One region of the Cryobacterium sp. Sr3 genome, then DNA from elsewhere that is predicted to be linked to it. Evidence: predicted binding sites of a transcription regulator. Region 1 holds the regulator's gene; the other holds the start of a gene.
The links. Region 1 encodes LexA, which represses DNA repair genes until DNA is damaged. Its sites were predicted from a motif close to TCGAACANNTGTTCGA; they were not measured.
Positions count from the first base shown of each region.

Region 2: the regulator LexA is predicted to act here: its motif matches at 2,689-2,704, upstream of E3N94_RS15390 (DUF222 domain-containing protein).

Region 1 covers NZ_SOFA01000032.1:30,608-35,755, reverse strand. Annotated here, with positions in the region: gene E3N94_RS08840 (methylenetetrahydrofolate reductase) at 1-92, shown strand, start outside; gene metE (5-methyltetrahydropteroyltriglutamate--homocysteine S-methyltransferase) at 89-2,431, shown strand; gene lexA (transcriptional repressor LexA) at 2,625-3,329, opposite strand; gene E3N94_RS08825 (LysM peptidoglycan-binding domain-containing protein) at 3,613-3,969, shown strand; gene E3N94_RS08820 (histidinol-phosphate transaminase) at 4,019-5,098, shown strand; gene hisB (imidazoleglycerol-phosphate dehydratase HisB) at 5,125-5,148, shown strand, end outside.
Region 2 covers NZ_SOFA01000046.1:70,883-76,030, reverse strand. Annotated here, with positions in the region: gene E3N94_RS15415 (Rrf2 family transcriptional regulator) at 1-399, opposite strand, end outside; gene E3N94_RS15410 (septum formation family protein) at 422-973, opposite strand; gene E3N94_RS15405 (inositol monophosphatase family protein) at 977-1,831, opposite strand; tRNA gene E3N94_RS15400 (tRNA-Lys) at 1,955-2,030, shown strand; gene E3N94_RS15395 (DapH/DapD/GlmU-related protein) at 2,064-2,654, shown strand; gene E3N94_RS15390 (DUF222 domain-containing protein) at 2,768-3,472, shown strand; gene E3N94_RS15385 (hypothetical protein) at 3,479-3,946, shown strand; gene E3N94_RS15380 (DinB family protein) at 4,083-4,595, shown strand; gene E3N94_RS15375 (response regulator) at 4,646-5,148, opposite strand, start outside.

The DNA of each region.
Region 1 (5,148 bases):
TGCTCGCCGTGCTCGACGGCTGCGGTCTGCTCACCCCCACCCTGCCTGCTTCCGCACTGCCTGCCCCTCACCCCGTCAAGGAGAACTCATGACCCACACTTCCGCCTTTCCCGCCTTTCCCGCCGGCACCATCCTGGGCTACCCGCGCATCGGGCCGCGCCGCCAACTGAAGAAGGCCGTCGAAGCGTTCTGGGCCGGATCGGTCAGCGCCGACGAGCTCGAAGCGACCGCGGCCGCCCTGCGCCAGAGCACCAGGAAGCGCCTCGTGCAGCTGGGACTCGGCCGGGACGACTCGTCCATCCCGGAATCCTTCTCCTACTACGACCAGATGTTGGATGCCCTGAGCACGGTGAGCGCCGTCCCCGCCCGGTTCGCGCATCTGCGGGGCGCGGACGGCCACCTCGACCTGGCCGGCTACTTCACCCTCGCCCGCGGCGAAGGGGAGAATCCGCCGCTGGAGATGACCAAATGGTTCGACACCAACTACCACTACCTGGTGCCGGAGATCGGCCCCGAGACCGAGTTCACCCTCGCCGGCACCCGCCTGGTGCGCGAGTTCGAGGAGGCGAAGGCGGCCGGATTCCTGACCCGGCCCGTCATCGTCGGCCCGGTCACCTTCCTGCTGCTGAGCAAGCCCAGCGACGAGGCCCCGGCCGGATTCAGTCCGCTTGACCGCCTCGACGACCTTGTGCCGGTCTACGCCGCCCTCCTGCAGCGGCTGCGCGCCGCTGGAGCCGAATGGGTGCAGCTCGACGAGCCTGCCCTGGTCAGCGAGAGCATCGACATCCCGAGAACGGATGCCCTCGCCGGCCTCCGCTTCGCCTACAACACCCTCGGCGCCGTCGCCGAGCGTCCGGCCCTGTTTGTCGCCGCGCCGTACGGCAGCCTCGACGACGCCCTACCCGTTCTTGCCATCACCCCGGTGGAAGCCATCGGGCTTGACCTCGTGCGGGGAAGCGTGCCGGCGGAGACCCCCGGACTCGACACGACCACTCTCGTGGCTGGCGTCATTGACGGCCACAATATCTGGCGCGGCGACCTGGCCGCCGCCTTCGACACGGCGGCCGGCCTGGTCCGCCTCTCGCCGCGGATCTCGGTTTCCACCTCTACCTCGCTGCTGCACGTTCCCCACGACGTCGACGACGAATCGGCGCTGGACGACGACCTGAAGACCTGGCTGGCCTTTGCGGATCAGAAGGTCGCGCAGGTTGCCACACTCGCCCGCGGCCTCAGTCTGGGTCGCCGTGCCATCGAGATCGACCTCTCTGCGGCCTCCGCGGCCCTCGACGCGCGGGGGGTGGCTCCCGGAGTCCACGATGGCGCCGTTCGGGTGCGCGCCGACGCGCTCGCTCCGGGCGACTTCACCCGGGGCGCCTACGCAGCCCGAGTGGCAGCCCAGGAGATGGCCCTCGGGCTGCCGTTCCTGCCGACGACCACGATCGGATCCTTCCCGCAGACCGGGGACATCCGTCGGGCCAGGGCGCAGCTGGTACGGGGGGTGCTGAGCACCGCGGACTACCGGGACCTGATGCGCGCCGAAATCCGTCGGGTCGTCTCGCTGCAGGAAGACATCGGCCTCGACGTGATCGTGCACGGGGAGCCGGAACGCAACGACATGGTGCAGTACTTCGCCGAGAACCTGGACGGCTTCGCGGTCACCGAGAACGGCTGGGTGCAGTCCTATGGCAGCCGGTGTGTGCGCCCGTCGATCCTCTGGGGTGACGTGTCCCGGCCGCGGCCCATCACGGTCGAGTGGTCGGCGTTCACGCAGGGGCTGACGCCCAAGCCCGTCAAGGGGATGCTCACCGGTCCGGTCACGATCCTCGCGTGGTCGTTCGTGCGCGACGACCAGCCGCTGGGCGAGACGGCCAGGCAGGTGGCCCTGGCCCTCCGGGACGAGATCGCCGACCTGGAGTCGGCCGGCATTCAGATCGTCCAGGTCGACGAGCCCGCGCTGCGGGAGCTGCTGCCGTTGAAGCAGAAGGACCAGGCGGAATACCTCGACTGGTCGGTGGGGTCCTTCCGCCTGGCGACGGCCGGTGCGGCCGCGGCCACCCAGATCCACACCCACCTCTGCTACTCGGAGTTCGGGGTGGTCATCGACGCGATCCGCAACCTGGACGCCGATGTGACCAGCATCGAGGCGGCACGCTCTCGCATGGAGGTGGTGGGCGATATCCGGTCCCAGGGCTTCGACCACGGTATCGGCCCGGGAGTGTGGGACATCCACTCGCCGCGTGTGCCGAGCGTGTCCGAACTCACCGACCTGCTCGAGCGCGCCGCGGCGGCCATCCCGGCCACCCGGCTCTGGGTGAACCCCGACTGCGGCCTCAAAACCCGCGGCTACACCGAAACCGTCCAGTCCCTGCACAACATGCTCGCCGCCACCCGCATCCTCCGCGCCCGCCTGACCTCCTCCGTCTCCGCCTGACCCCGCCTCCACCCACACAAAAGCCGGGCACGACACCAAGAACAGTGTTCGTGCCCGGCCCACAAGACCCGGCTCACAAGACCCGACCGAAATAACCATGGTGACTCAACACGCGCGCGTCTCCACGACGCTGGTCGAAACCGTCGAGACCAAGAGTCGGCCTGAAATGCTGATGTGCTTGAGTGCTGATGCCCTAAACCGACCGCAGCACTGCCACAACCTTCCCCAGAATCTCGGCGTGATCGCCGACGATGGGTTCGAAGTTGGTGTTGCGGGGCAGTAGCCAGGTGTGCCCGTCGCGCTGGCGGAAGACCTTGACGGTTGCCTCGTTGTCGAGCATGGCTGCAACGATTTCACCGTTTTCGGCGGTCTTCTGCTGCCGCACGACGACCCAGTCGCCGTCCATTATGGCGGCGTCGATCATCGATTCGCCCGACACCTTGAGCATGAACAGATCGCCCTTGCCCACCAGCTGGCGGGGTAGCGGGAAAATCTCGTCGATCTGCTGTTCGGCGGTGATCGGGATGCCGGCGGCGATGCGACCGACGAGCGGAACCATGGCGGCGTCGCCGACCTGCACTCCGGTGTGGAAACTTTCCGAGGCTCCGGCCGTCGTGTCTTCGGGCGACTGCGGAATCTCGATGAGCACCTCCAGTGCTCGGGGACGGTTCGGGTCTCGGCGGAGGTAACCGCTCAGTTCCAGCTGGTTGAGCTGGTGGGTGACGCTCGACAGTGACGACAGGCCGACGGCGTCGCCGATCTCGCGCATGCTCGGCGGATAGCCGCGTTGGCTGACCGAGCGCTGGATGACGTCGAGGATGGCGAGCTGCTTCTCGCTGAGGCTCTTGCGCCGTCTGGTGCCGCCCTTGTCGCGGGGACCGCTGGTGTTCTGTGCCACGTTCGTCGCTCCTCGTTTTGATTGATGCGCTGGCAGCAAGCAGCGAATGCCGCCGATTCACGCGAATGTCGGGGGTGCCTGATTGAGTGTCAATCAACAATCGAAACTGTATCCGCGTTGAGCTCATTAAACAAACATGTATTCGAGTGGGTCGGAATAAATATTGCAGAAACTACCGAATAAAGCTTGATTGTTCGAATAATCGAATATACATTCGGAACATAAGTTCGCATCCGGCTCTCCCGGCCGAGAGTCGGATGCGTCTTCTCACAGGAGGTATCACATGAGCACTGCACTTGAACGAGGCGCCCCCATCGCGACCGGACGCACCCGGCTCCGACTCACCCGGCGCGGTCGCATCGTTTTCACGTCCCTGGCTGCCTTTCCGCTCGTGGCCGTGGCCCTGGCCGTCGCCCTCAACGGAGGCATCGCCGCCGCCGAGAACTCGACCGTCGCTCACGTGGCCTCGGCCTTCGACTACGTCACCATCAAGTCGGGGCAGTCGCTCTGGCAACTTGCCGAGACAATCGCGCCCACGTCCGATCCGCGCGAGGTGATCGCCGAGATTGTGAGCCTCAATCAGCTGCCGTCCGACAGCGTGCAGCCCGGTCAGCGGCTGGCGCTTCCGAACGACCTGTGAACTACCCGCGGCGAGCCCCCGCCGGTCTCACCCCGGTAATATTGGGGGAGTGACCAGTCTCAACGATCTGCCCCTTCGCGATAATCTGCGCGGACTCACTCCCTATGGGGCGCCGCAGTTGCACGTGCCGGTGGCTCTCAACGTGAACGAGAACACCCACGGCATCCCGGCTGAGGTGGCGCAGGACATCGTGGCGGCGTTGGCCGTGGCGGTCACGACCGTGAACCGATACCCCGATCGGGAGTTCACCGAGCTGCGGGATTCCCTCGCCCGTTATCTCGGTCACGGCCTCACCCGAAAGAACATCTGGGCCGCCAACGGTTCCAACGAGGTTCTTCAGCAGGTGCTGCAGGCCTTCGGCGGCCCGGGTCGGTCCGTGCTCGGCTTCGCGCCGACCTACTCCATGTACCCTCTGCTGGCCTCCGGCACCGGCACCCGCTGGATCGCGGGCGGTCGTGACGCAAAGTTCGAACTCTCCCCGGCCACGGCGCTCGAGTGGGTCGACCGGGTTGCCCCTGACCTCGTCTTCCTCTGCTCGCCGAACAACCCCACCGGCACGCCCCTGTCCCTGGAAACGATCGCGGCCGTCTACGATGCGAGCGACGGCATCGTTGTCGTCGACGAGGCGTACGCCGAGTTCGGGACGGATGACGCGCCAACCGCCCTGAGCCTGCTTCCCGGCCGGGAGCGCCTGCTGGTGTCCCGCACCATGAGCAAGGCGTTCGCCTTCGCCGGTGTGCGCGTCGGCTATCTGGCCGCCGATCCCGCCGTGACGGATGCCCTCCGCCTGGTTCGTCTGCCCTACCACCTGTCCGCGCTCACCCAGGCTGCCGCGGTCGCCGCGCTCGTCCACACGCCCGCGATGCTTGCCATGGTCGACGACATCCGCGGGCAGCGGGACCGCATCGTGAGCGAACTGGCCCGGCTTGGCTACACTCCGCTGCGCAGTGCGAGTAACTTCGTGCTGTTCGGCGGCGTTGAGGACCCTCGGGCCACCTTCGAGGCGCTGCTGGCGGAAGGCATCCTTGTGCGCGACGTCGGCATCCCGGGCCACCTGCGGGTCAGCGCCGGCACCGAGGCCGAGACCACGGCGTTCCTCGACGCCCTCGAGGCGCTTGGGCGGCCGTGAACGGCGCGGGCCAATAAACTAGTCGTATGAGCTTCTCTTTCGCGACCACC
Region 2 (5,148 bases), on a different contig from region 1:
GATATGGGGGAGAGCCGCGATCACAAGGTCGTCGAGTTCGGCGTAGAACGCCTCCCGTGCTCGTCGGAGCCCCCCGCGGAGTCCACAGCCGCCACTGAGCGGACAGTCACCGTGGGGCGTCTCACAGTCGGCGACATCGTCGCGGGTGTCGAGTTGGCGCAGCAGCCAGCCCACGGTGGCCGTTCGCCCGACCGGGCTGATCCTCACTCCGCCGGTACGGCCGCGCAGTGACTCCACGAGTCCCAGCTCGCGGAGTCGCATGACGGCCTTGCTGACATGGCTGTACGGGGTGGCCACCGCCTCGGCGATGACCCGCGAGGTCTGAAGCTCGCCGTCGGGGAGCGTCGCCAGGAACATGAGCGCTCGCAGGGAGACATCCGAGAAGGCATTGATCCTCATGGGTCAACAGTATGGCCGCGGGTCAGCGCGATGCGCCGGCCAGGGTGCCGGTCACGGCGCCGGCCGGGTCGGTGATCAGGCACGAGACGTCGCGGCTGCCCGGGCCGTTCGGGCTGGCCAGGACGTCGGCGTCGGCCCAGCTCTGCGCCGTGGGGGTGAGGTAGGCGAAATCCAGACTCGATGCCCGGTACTCGAGCAGCACGAAGTCCTCGAACAGGGAACCGCAGCCGGTTTCCGCCACTGCGGTCACGGCGTTGTCGCCGGGGAAGGCGTCGCCCGGCACCGGGAACCGGGCGAATACCTCGAACTCGTGGCTCTCGTCGCATGAAACCCGCGGAACGATCGATGCGTTCACGTCCAGTCCCTCCGAAACCTCACGCAGGCAGTCTCCGACGAGAAGGTCGGCCACAGCGGTGACCTCTCCGAGAGCGGATGCCGGCACGGCAGCCACGTTGCGGACCGGCGTCGGCAGCATGTCGCCGATCACGCTGCAGCCGGTGAGGCTGGCGGTCAGGACGCTGGCCGCAGCGATCAGCAGGGTCAGGGTTCCGGGGTGCGTGCGCGGCGGGATCATCGGTTAGCGGGTCGGCGCGCTCGGGGACGCGGGTGCATCCGTGGTGGTGGTCGCTGAGCCGAGGGCCCGCAGAGCCGGCTCGTGCAGCAGGCTGTTGGTAGCCAGAGCGCTGCCGTGCCAGGGGCCGGGCCGGCCGTCGGCGGAGGAGAACCGGCCACCGGCCTCCTGCACGATCGGGGCCAGGGCCGCGAGATCGTAGGGCTGCAGGTCGTGTTCCGCGACGATGTCGAGCAGACCCTCGGCGAGGAGCATGTACGACCACATGTCGCCGTAGGCGCGGGTGCGCCAGACCTGGCGGGACAGTGTGATCAGCTCGTCGAGGTGCCCGGTCTGGTCCCACTGCTGGATGCTGTTGTAGCTGAGCGAGGCGTCGGCGAGCTTGGCCACGCCGGACACGGCCAGGCGCACGGGGTCGGCGCCCGGCGTGCGCTCGTCGGTCATCCAGGCGCCGCCGCCGGTGCGCGCCCACCAACGCTTGCCGAGGGCTGGGGAGCTCGCCATCCCCACCACCGGATCGCCATCGACGGCGAGGGCGATCAGAGTGCCCCAGATCGGGATGCCGCGCAGGAAACCGGCTGTGCCGTCGATCGGATCGATGATCCATTGCCGCACGCTGGTGCCCTCGGTGCCGAATTCCTCACCGAGGATGCCGTCGGCCGGGCGCCGCTCGGCCAGGGCGGTCCGGATCGCGCGCTCCACGGCCTGGTCGGCATCCGTCACCGGGGTGCGGTCGGGTTTGGTCGTCACGACGAGGTCCATCGCGGTGAACCGGTCGCGCGAGATCGCGTCGGCCAGATCGGCGAGCTCGGTCGCGAGCTGGAGGTCGTCATCGAGGGAGTACTTCTGGGGCTGGGTCACAGACCAAGACTAGTAATTTTGGCGCGACTCTCCGGTTTGTACCGCGATTGGCGCCGAAGGTAATCGTGCTGTTAGTATCTAGAGTCGGTTCGGGTCACCCTGGGTCGGAGAGTAGAGAAACACGCACCTCTAGCTCAATTGGCAGAGCAACTGACTCTTAATCAGTGGGTTCCCGGTTCAAGTCCGGGGGGGTGCACCATCAGAAAAAGGCCAGGCTCGTTCCAAACGAGGCTTGGCCTTTTCTGTACCCGGTAGCCTGATATCCAGTCAACAGCACCTTCATCGTCAGGCGGAAAAAATCAGAGCTGCACGAGCCACCAAAGACAGACCCCACGCGGTGCGAATTTGGCACGACATCATCGTTAATTGGCTCCTGGCTACACCGCTGATCGTCAATGGAGCGCATCGGTCTCGGCTGCTCCACCTCGCCGGAATGAACGTCAGAAGTTCCAGAGTGCTGAAGGGGGTCACCTTTGGCTCCAGAATGGTCGTTCTAAAACCCGGCGCGTTCGTGAATGAGGGCTGCTACTTCGACGGAAATGAGCGTGTGGTCATCGGGCGCGCGGCTGTGGCCCAGGGCGTCCGCTTCGTCACAAGTACGCATGAGATCGGACCCAGCGAGTTCCGAGTCGGCCCACTGGTAACCAAGCCGATCCATGTCGGCGACGGCGCGTGGATCGGTGCTTTCGCCACAATCCTGCCCGGTGTCACGATCGGCAACGGGGCAATCGTGGCTGCCGGCAGTGTAGTGACCAAGGACGTCGAGCCCAACACCGTCCATGGTGGCGTGCCGGCTCGTCTGATCAGGTCGCTGGAGGGCTAGCCGACCGGAAGAGGGTGGAGTGGCCGCGCAGGCCTCGAACATGACTTCTAGAAACTTCCATAGATAAGTGACAGACTCTCAACTCTGTATGTCATGTTTGCTAGTTTCGAAACATGACAACCACCGCGGATGACCTCAGGCAGGCAACGGATGCCGTCGCCCTCCTCGGTTCCGTTTTCGCCGAAAATAAGGCCCTCGCCGATGCTGAGGTGCTGGCCGGTCAGAGGCCGATCGCGGCTGCTCGCCGCCTCCTCGACACCCGTTCGGCGCGGATGGCGGCGACCATCGCCCGGCGTTCGCGGCTGGAACCGGGCCACTCCGGTCTGGCCGCGCAGCAGGGGTTCCTCTCGCCTCAGGCGTTGATCCAGAAGGTGACCGGCTCGACGAAGAACGACGCGTTCAAGCTCGTCGCGGTCGGCTCGATGATGGCCTCAACTCTGAACGCGGACCACGTCTTCAAACTCGCGAGACGAATGCGCGACCGCCTCGACGAAGCCGGCATTGCCGCTCGGGAGAAGCAGGCCTACGACGACCGGTTCCTGAAGGTGTACCGGCTGGGAAACGGCAAGGTGCGCCTGAATGGGCTCTTCGCTCCCGAAGACGGCGAATTCGTGCTCTCCGTCTTCGATTCGGTCACCGACCCTCGCCGCGGAGGCGTGCGTTTCGTCGACAAGGAGAAGGCGGCGTGGGCGAAACGCCTGCAGGATGACTCGCGCAGCACGGATCAGATCGCCGCGGATGCCTTCGTGCAGCTGCTGAAGATCGCCGGTGAGGCCGACCAGGGGCGGGTGTTCGGTGGCCGCCGCCCGTCGGTTTGAGTGATCGTGGCCGGAACGGCCCTCGAAACGGGTCAGGCGGGTCAGGCAGGGCAGATCGAGGGAAACCCGGTCCCGATCTCGCAGGACACCATCGACCGGCTCCTCTGCGACACCGGAACCCGCGGCATCCAGTTCAGTGAATCCGGCGACATCATCAACGTCGGCCGCGACGAACGCCTCTTCACCGAAGCCCAGCGGGCCGCAATGGGCGTTCGCGACGGCGGATGCCGCTGGGTCGACTGCGACAAATCACCAGCCTGGAGCGAGGCCCACCACATTAACGAATGGGTGAAAGACAACGGCTACACCGACCCCGCCGACGGGGTACTGCTCTGCCACCCGCACCACCTGCTGTTGCATAATCAGCACTGGAGCATCATCCGCACCGGTAACGACTACTGGCTCCGGCCGCCGGTCGGAGTCGACCCCGAACAAACCCTGATCGCACTCCCGAGCAAACGGGCGCAACCGTAATCCAGCTGCTGGGCGGTGGGCCTCGACAGGCTCGACCACCGCCAGGTAGCAAGCCGGGGCTACTCTGGCTCCGACGCGGGACACATCGGGGCCACCAACCGAGGCACTGACGAGGCACTCGGCGTAAGGAGAACCGATGCTGTCGAGCTACCTGATCGCCGAGGCCTACGCACGTGTCCGGAGCATCGTGCATGTCGTGCTCGTGGATGCCGACGAAGAGCTGCTGACCTTCCGGCCCGACCCGGAGGCGAACAGCATCGCGTGGTTGATCTGGCACCTGACCCGGGTGCAGGATGACCACCTGGCCGAGCTGATGAACGAGGACCAGCTCTGGGACAGCGCCGGCTGGGCCGACAGGTTCGCGTTTCCCTTCGCGCGGGCGGCCACCGGCTACGGCCAAACCGCCGAGGAGGTTGGGCAGGTGCGCGCCGGCGCATCCGTTCTGGCAGGCTATCTCGACGCGGTGCACGCCCGCACCATCGCCTGGCTGCCCACTCTCACCACGGCAGATTTCTCCCGGGTCGTCGACACCCGCTGGACCCCGCCGGTCACACTCGCGGTGCGCCTGGTCAGCGTGCTCTCCGACGACCTGCAGCACGCCGGCCAGGCCGCCTGCGTGCGCGGCCTGGCGGAGCGCGCCGGCCGCTGAGAGAGCCACGCCGGGAGTGCTCACCGCGCGGCCGTGACTGCACGTGCGCGCTACAGCCGCTTCCAGACGTATTCGTTCTCTGGCCGCCCCGGCGTGCCGTAGCGCGGCGACCGCTCGAGCGAGCCGGTGTCGGCCAGATGCTCAAGGTAGCGCCGGGCGGTCACCCGAGAAATGCCGAGCTGCTCCATCACCTCGCTGGAGGAGACCGGAACGGTTTGCAGCTTCAGGAACTCGATCACCGCGCCCAGGGTGCCCTCGGACAGACCCTTCGGCCGCGGCAGCTCGGTGGGCGTGCGCAGGCTCGCGAACGCCAGGTCCACGTCGGTCTGGCTGGTCATCGCGGACAGGCCGCCCAGCTGAAGCCGAAAGTCCCGATACTGCACCAGCTTCTGCGCGAAGGTCGAATAGGTGAACGGCTTGATCAGGTATTGAACAATGCCGGCCGCCACGGCGCCGCGCACGATGTGCAGTTCGCGCACCGCCGTGATGGCGATGATGTCCGTGGTCAGGCCGGCCGCGCGCATCCGTCGGCTCACGTCGAGGCCGTGCAGGT